DNA from 2 places in the Micromonospora sp. NPDC047740 genome. Region 1 is predicted to be linked to the other one. Evidence: riboswitches for the same ligand, from Rfam matches in the RefSeq annotation. Region 1 holds a riboswitch; the other holds the start of a gene.
The links. Region 1 has a riboswitch for cyclic di-AMP ahead of ACGF4F_RS22240 (NlpC/P60 family protein). Riboswitches for the same ligand answer to the same signal wherever they lie in the genome.
Positions count from the first base shown of each region.

Region 1 (3,397 bases):
CTACGCTGGTGCAGCCGTCCAGCATCGACGTACGCCTGGACCGGCTCTTCCGGGTCTTCAACAACCACCTCTACACGCACATCGACCCGTCCCAGCAGCAGGACGACCTGACCTCGATGGTGGAGGTACCCGAGGGCGAGCCGTTCGTGCTGCACCCGGGCGAGTTCGTGCTCGCCTCAACGCTCGAGGTGATCTCGCTGGGCGACCAGCTGGCCGGCCGGCTCGAGGGCAAGTCCAGCCTGGGCCGACTCGGGCTGCTCACCCACTCCACCGCCGGTTTCATCGACCCGGGCTTCTCCGGGCACGTCACGCTGGAACTCTCCAACGTGGCCAATCTGCCGATCACGCTCTGGCCCGGCATGAAGATCGGCCAGCTCTGCATCTTCCGGCTCTCGTCGCCGGCCGAGCACCCGTACGGCTCGGCGGTCTACGGCTCGCGCTACCAGGGGCAGCGCGGGCCGACCCCGAGCCGGTCCTGGCAGAACTGGCGTACCTGGCCGACCCGCTGAGCACGACGCAGGGGCTTCCGCGACGCGGAAGCCCCTGCGTACCCGTCAGCCCGGGCGGCCGTAGCTGTTGATCTGGCCGTCGTCGACGCGTTTCATCGTGATCGGCTTGCCGGACTGGGAGGCGTGCACCACCCAGCCGCCGCCGACGTACATCCCGACGTGGTGCAGGTCGCTGTAGTAGAAGACCAGGTCACCGGGGCGTAGCTCGCCGCGGCTCACCCGCCGGGTGACGTCGTGCTGCTCGCGGGCGTTGTGCGGCAGGGAGACCCCGGCCTTGGCCCAGGCCGCCATGGTCAGGCCGGAGCAGTCGTAGTGGTCCGGGCCGGCGGCGCCCCAGACGTAGATCTTGCCGATCTGGGCGCAGGCGAACTTGACCGCGACACCGGCCGGGCCGCCCGGGTAGCCGGCGGGGCAGGGCGCGGGACGCAGCGGTCCGCCGCCGCCGTTGCCGTACACCTTGAGCCGGAGCTTCTGGAGCCGGGCGATCTCGGCGTCGATCTGCTTCTTCTGGGCCGCGAGCTGAGCTTCGGTACGGGCCAACTGGGCGACCATCGCGTCCAGCGGCTTCTTCTTCGCGGCCAACTGGTCGCGCAGCTCCATGACGGCCTGCACCTGCTCGTGCTGGTGGTGCGCGTAGCGGTCGAGCAGTTCGAGGCTGTTGACCACCTCGCTCGGCGACCGGCTGCCCAGCAGGGCGTTGACGGTGCTGAGGTTGTTGCCCTTGTACGCGTCGGCAGCCAGCCCGCCGACCTGCCCGAGGGCGGCGTCGACCTGGGCCTCGAGCGGGGCGATCTGCTTCTCCAGCGCGTCGGCCTGCTTGCGCCGGACGGCGAGCTTCTCGCGGGTGGAGTTGACCTGTTCGATGATCGGTTCGAGCTTGTTCCAGTCCTGGTCGATCTGGCGCTCGATCTCGGTGACCGACGGTTCGGCGTGGGCCGCCGTGGCGCCGCCGGTCAGGACGACGGCGGTGCCGACCAGGGCGGCGAGGGCGGTGGTGAAGCGGGACCAGCGTGAACGCGGCGCAGCCGTCGACCGGTCGACCGACCGGTCCGACGGTGGCCGCGGGGCATGGTTTGCCACCGGGCTCCGTACTCCTTCTTCCTGCCCGCCTACCGGGTTAGCTGACGGGTTCGGGCGGGAAGGGAGCCGCCCTACCGCAGTGGCTGCGGATTCACCCCAGGTACCTGGGTCCCCGGCTCGCCTGGCGGCGACTCGGCGGTGTCGGACCGTCACCACCCGGGATGGACGGTGAACCTACCGGTCGACAACTGACCAGAGTAGGGACCGTCGTTATCAATCCGCAACCCGATCCGCCGTGACACTCCGTACGCAGATTCGGAAACCACCCGGCGGTGAAGGTTTTTTACGCCCATCATCACCACCTGGAAAGGTATTGACCTGGGGCCATCTGCGGAGTGAGGGTGGGGACGCAGTCACCCCCATCCCTATCTGGAGGTTCGATGCACCTCTCAGCCCTGCCATCGCGCAGACGGATACTGCTGGCCGCCGCCGTCGCGGCGGCCACCGCTCTCGCGACCAGCGGTCCCACTGTGGCGGCGCCCCTCACCGCCGCCGGCACCACCGACAGCCCGGACCGCCAGCAGCAGTACGCCGCCGCGGCGGCGGAGTACGGCGTGCCGCAGAGCGTCCTGCTGGGCGTCTCCTACCTGGAGTCCCGCTGGGACACCCACTCCGGCCAGCCCAGCACCAGCGGCGGCTACGGCCCGATGCACCTCACCGACGCCGAGCAGGTCGCCTCGACTCCGTCCAGCGCGCACGTGGACGAGAACGAGGACCCCCGCGGCGACGACTCCCGCCCGCTCACCGTCGACCTGACCGCCGCCGCCGCGCCTTCCGGGGACACCCTGCCCGAGGCGTCCCTGCAGACCCTCGACGCCGCCGCCGACCTCACCGGCGTGTCGAAGGAGACCCTGCGCGACGAGGCAGCGGCCAACATCCGGGGCGGCGCGGCGCTGCTGGCCTCGTACCAGCAGGACCTGGGCGGGCCGGTCGGCGCCGGCAGCGACCCGGCGGCCTGGTACGGCGCGGTGGCCCGATACTCCGGCGCGGACACCGAGGACGCCGCGGCGGCCTTCGCCGACGAGGTGTACGACCAGATCGGCCAGGGTGCCAGCCGGACCACCGACGACGGCCAGCGGGTGACCCTCGCCGCCACCACGGTGACGCCGGACCAGTCCGGGCTGCACAAGCTCGGCCTGCGCCGCGCCGAGCGGCCGGATGGCCTGGAGTGCCCGGTCCGCCTCGCCTGCGAGTGGATTCCCGCGCCGTACGGGGAGTACACGATCCCCAAGACGAACATCGTGGACTACGGCAACTACGACATCGGCAACCGGCCGGCCCAGCAGAAGCTCGAATACATCATCATCCACGACACCGAGGGCTCTTTCCGGGGCAGCGTGAACGCGGTCCAGGACGTGACCTACCTGGGCTGGCACTACACGTTGCGTTCGGTGGACGGCTACGTGGCCCAGCACATCAAGGCCAAGGACGTCGGCTGGCAGGCCGGCAACTGGTACGTCAACGCCAAGTCCATCGGCGTCGAACACGAGGGCTACGCCGGCCGCGGCACCTGGTACACCGAGGCGATGTACCGGGCCTCGGCCAAGCTGGTCCGGCACCTGGCGCTGCGGTTCCAGATCCCGCTGGACCGGCAGCACATCCTCGGCCACGACAACGTCCCCGGCATCCTCGCCGGGAACGTCGCCGGGATGCACTGGGACCCGGGCCCGTACTGGGACTGGTCGCACTACTTCGATCTGCTGAAGGCGCCGTTCCACTCGACCGGCACGCCGAACACCGGCCTGGTCACCATCGACCCGGACTACGCCAGCAACCAGCCGGCCTTCACCGGCTGCAACCAGCAGCCC
Region 1 covers NZ_JBIDCT010000012.1:3,709-7,105, forward strand. The annotation lists gene dcd (dCTP deaminase) at 1-509, shown strand, start outside; gene ACGF4F_RS22240 (NlpC/P60 family protein) at 555-1,589, opposite strand; cyclic di-AMP (ydaO/yuaA leader) riboswitch at 1,602-1,737, opposite strand; gene ACGF4F_RS22245 (N-acetylmuramoyl-L-alanine amidase) at 1,970-3,397, shown strand, end outside.

Region 2 (3,397 bases), on a different contig from region 1:
CCGGCCGGCAGGTCGAGGCACCCCTCCCGTCCGGTCCCGGGGCACCCCGGGTCGAGGTCGGCGACAAGATCATCCTCGTCGAGCTGATGGACCCGGCCGATCCGACGATCAAGACCTACAACATCGCCGAGCACCAGCGCGGCACGCCGCTGGTCTGGCTGGCCGTGCTGTTCGCCGTCGCCATCGTGGCGTTCGGGCGCTGGCGCGGACTGGCCGCGCTGGGCGGCCTGGTGGCGAGCTTCGCCGTGCTGCTCGGCTTCGTGCTGCCCGGGATCGGCGCCGGCCAGCCGCCGCTGCTGGTGGCGATCGTCGGCGCCGCGCTGATCATGTTCGTGGTGCTCTACCTGACCCACGGGATCACCGCCGAAACCTCGGTGGCGGTGCTCGGCACCCTGGGCAGCCTGGTGCTGACCGGCGTCCTCGGCACCCTGGCCACCGCGGCCACCCACCTGACCGGCTACGGCAGCGAGGACGCCACCACGCTGTCGATGTTCCAGCAGAACGTCGACCTGCACGGGTTGCTCCTGGCCGGCATCATCATCGGCTCGCTGGGCGTGCTGGACGACGTCACCGTCACCCAGGCGGCCACGGTCACCGAGCTGGCGAACGCGAACCCGGGGCTGTCCCGGATGCAGCTCTACCGGGCGGCCACCCGGGTGGGCCGCGCGCACATCGCCTCCACCGTCAACACCATCGTGCTGGCGTACGCGGGCGCGTCGCTGCCGCTGCTACTCCTGCTGGTCGCCGACTCGCGACCGGTGGGCGAGATCCTCACCAGCGAGTTCATGGCGCAGGAGATCGTCCGGAGCGCGGTGGCCACGCTCGGCCTGATCGCCGCCGTACCGCTGACCACCGGTCTGGCGGCGGTGGTCCGGACCGCCGGACGGGCCGGCGTCGCGACGGACGCCGGAGCCCGCCCGCCGTCGTCCCGGCCGCCGGCCGAGCGGCACGACGCGCTGGAGGCCCTCGGCGGTGCGGCCGCCGGACGATCCGGACCGGAGAGGAGCACGGAAGCCGCATGGTGATACTCCGCAGCGTGACCGGCCGGCGCGAACGCGACGCTGGTCACGCAGGGCGACGACGAAAACGTGCGATTGGTCGGCTTCCGGACGTAGATCCCCGACCGGGCTCTCGGGTAACCTCGCTGCCGGTAACCGCCGAAGGCGCGCACCGGCGCCAGCGGTACCACCGCCCAATCGCCCTGTGGCGAACCGGGGAACCAGGTACCTGGGGTGAATCCGCGCGAGCGGTAGGGGCCACTTCCGTCCCGAACCCGACAGCTAACCCGGTCGGCGGTCGACGGAAGGGAACCCTGTTGACGGCACCCCTGCGCCGCTGGTTGACACCTGTGGTGGCCGTGCTCACCGCGTTCGCCATCGTCGCCGGGCCCACCCCGGCGCTGGCCGCACCCAACACCCCCAACCCATCGGGCCACGAGGAGGACAACGATCCTCCGCTCATCACCGAGGTCATCGATGCCGCCAATCGCGGCTTCCTGCAGGCCAAGGCGAAGCTGGACAAGTCGAAGCAGCGCCAACTCCAGTTGGCCCTCGAGATCCGGGCGGCGCAGGCCGACCTGGACGCGCTGCGGCCGCAGGTGAGCCAGATCGCCACGCAGTCCTATCGGACCGGCCGGATCGGCGCGATGGCCCTGCTACTGGAGAGCAACGCGCCCGACTCGTTCGTCCAGCGGGCCTCCGCCCTCGACGAGCTGAACCTGATGAACGCGCAGAAGCTCGCCGAGGTCAACGCCGCGAAGAACCGCGCGGAACAGGCCAAGATCGCGCTCGATGCGGAGATCCGCGAGCAGCAGAAGCAGACCAACGCGATGCGGCGCGAGAAGGCCGAGGCGGAGAAGGCCCTGCGGCTGGTCGGCGGGCGGGATTTCACCGCCGGCCTGGTCGCGGCCACCTCCCCGGTCGCCCGGATCGCTCCCGGCCGGACGGCTGACGGGGGGTGGAAGCCCGAGTCACGCAGCGTGAAGGACCCGACCACCTCGGGCTACATCACCCCGCGCACGCTGCACATGTACAAGGAGGTCAAGCGGGCCGGCTTCGACCGCTTCGTGGGCTGTTACCGCCCGGGCGGTCCCTGGGAGCACCCCAAGGGCCGGGCCTGCGACTGGTCGCTACAGCGCAGCGGCTTCTCCCCCTGGCACAACAACGACATGCGGATGTACGGCAACAACCTCGCCGCGTTCCTGATCCGCAACGCCGACCGGCTGGGCGTCTACTACGTGATCTGGAACCGGCAGATCTGGTTCCCGGCGACCGGTTGGAAGTCCTACAGCGGGCCCTCCAACCACACCGACCACGTGCACGTGTCGCTGCTGTAGCCGGAGTACCACGCCGAGGGGCCGTCCCGCGACCGCGGGGCGGCCCCTCGGCGTCAGGTAGGGCTCAACCGGCGACGGCGGTGGGCGCCGGGTCCGCGGGCGTGGCCGCGCCCGGCAGCGTCGCGCTCGGCTTGCCGGCCGGCACCTCGGCCACCGTCCGCACCTCGCCCGCGCTGAGCCGGTACGACATGCCGACCACCCCGCACCGCCCGGCCGCCACCCGCTCGGCGAGCACGGCGGACCGGGCCAGCAGCGCCTCCACGGTCCGCGCGATGTGGATGTCGACGATCTCGTCGAGGTCCTCGACACCCTCCCGGGCGGCCCGGGCCAGGCTGGGCACGACGGCGTCCACCAACGCGCCGAGGTGGCCGGCGGGGGGCGTGCCGGTGGCGACCACCTCGCGGGCGGCCTGCACCGCGCCGCACGAGTCGTGGCCGAGCACCACCACCAGCGGGGTGCCCAGCACGGTGACCGCGTACTCGACGCTGCCGAGCACCTCGGGGCCGACGGTGTGGCCGGCGGTCCGCACCACGAACAGGTCACCGAGGCCACGGTCGAAGATGATCTCGGCGGCGAGCCGGGAGTCGGCGCAGCCCACGATCACCGCGAACGGGTGCTGGCCGTCGGCGACGGCGGCGCGGTGCTCGGCGTCCTGGTTGGGATGACGGGGTACGCCGGTGACGAACCGCTGGTTGCCGGCGAACAGCTCGGCGAGCGCCTGTTCGGGATTGGTCGGCAGCACTGCACTCACCTCGTCCTCGCGCGAAACGACCTGGTCAGCCCGGCCGGCGGCAGAGGCGGCCTCGACCACCACGGTCACACCCGAGCCAAGACACGTCAAGATTTACGTGATACGGATTTCATACGTCACCGGTCACTTGACGGGCGGCCGCCAGCGGCCCGCCGCCGCCCGGGGCCGGTCGACACCGGCGCGGGGCCATACCATGACCACCATGGCGACGACAGCGGGCGAGAACGGGAGCGGCCGGAACTGGACCTTCCTCACCAACCACGGGCACGTGCTGCTGGCCATCGCGCGCAACCCCACCGCGCGGCTGCGTG
Region 2 covers NZ_JBIDCT010000003.1:118,956-122,352, reverse strand. The annotation lists gene ACGF4F_RS07555 (YibE/F family protein) at 1-1,025, shown strand, start outside; cyclic di-AMP (ydaO/yuaA leader) riboswitch at 1,180-1,310, shown strand; gene ACGF4F_RS07550 (hypothetical protein) at 1,316-2,335, shown strand; gene ACGF4F_RS07545 (carbonic anhydrase) at 2,400-3,077, opposite strand; gene ACGF4F_RS07540 (helix-turn-helix domain-containing protein) at 3,280-3,397, shown strand, end outside.
Region 2: another riboswitch for cyclic di-AMP. It lies ahead of ACGF4F_RS07550 (hypothetical protein); the one in region 1 lies ahead of ACGF4F_RS22240 (NlpC/P60 family protein).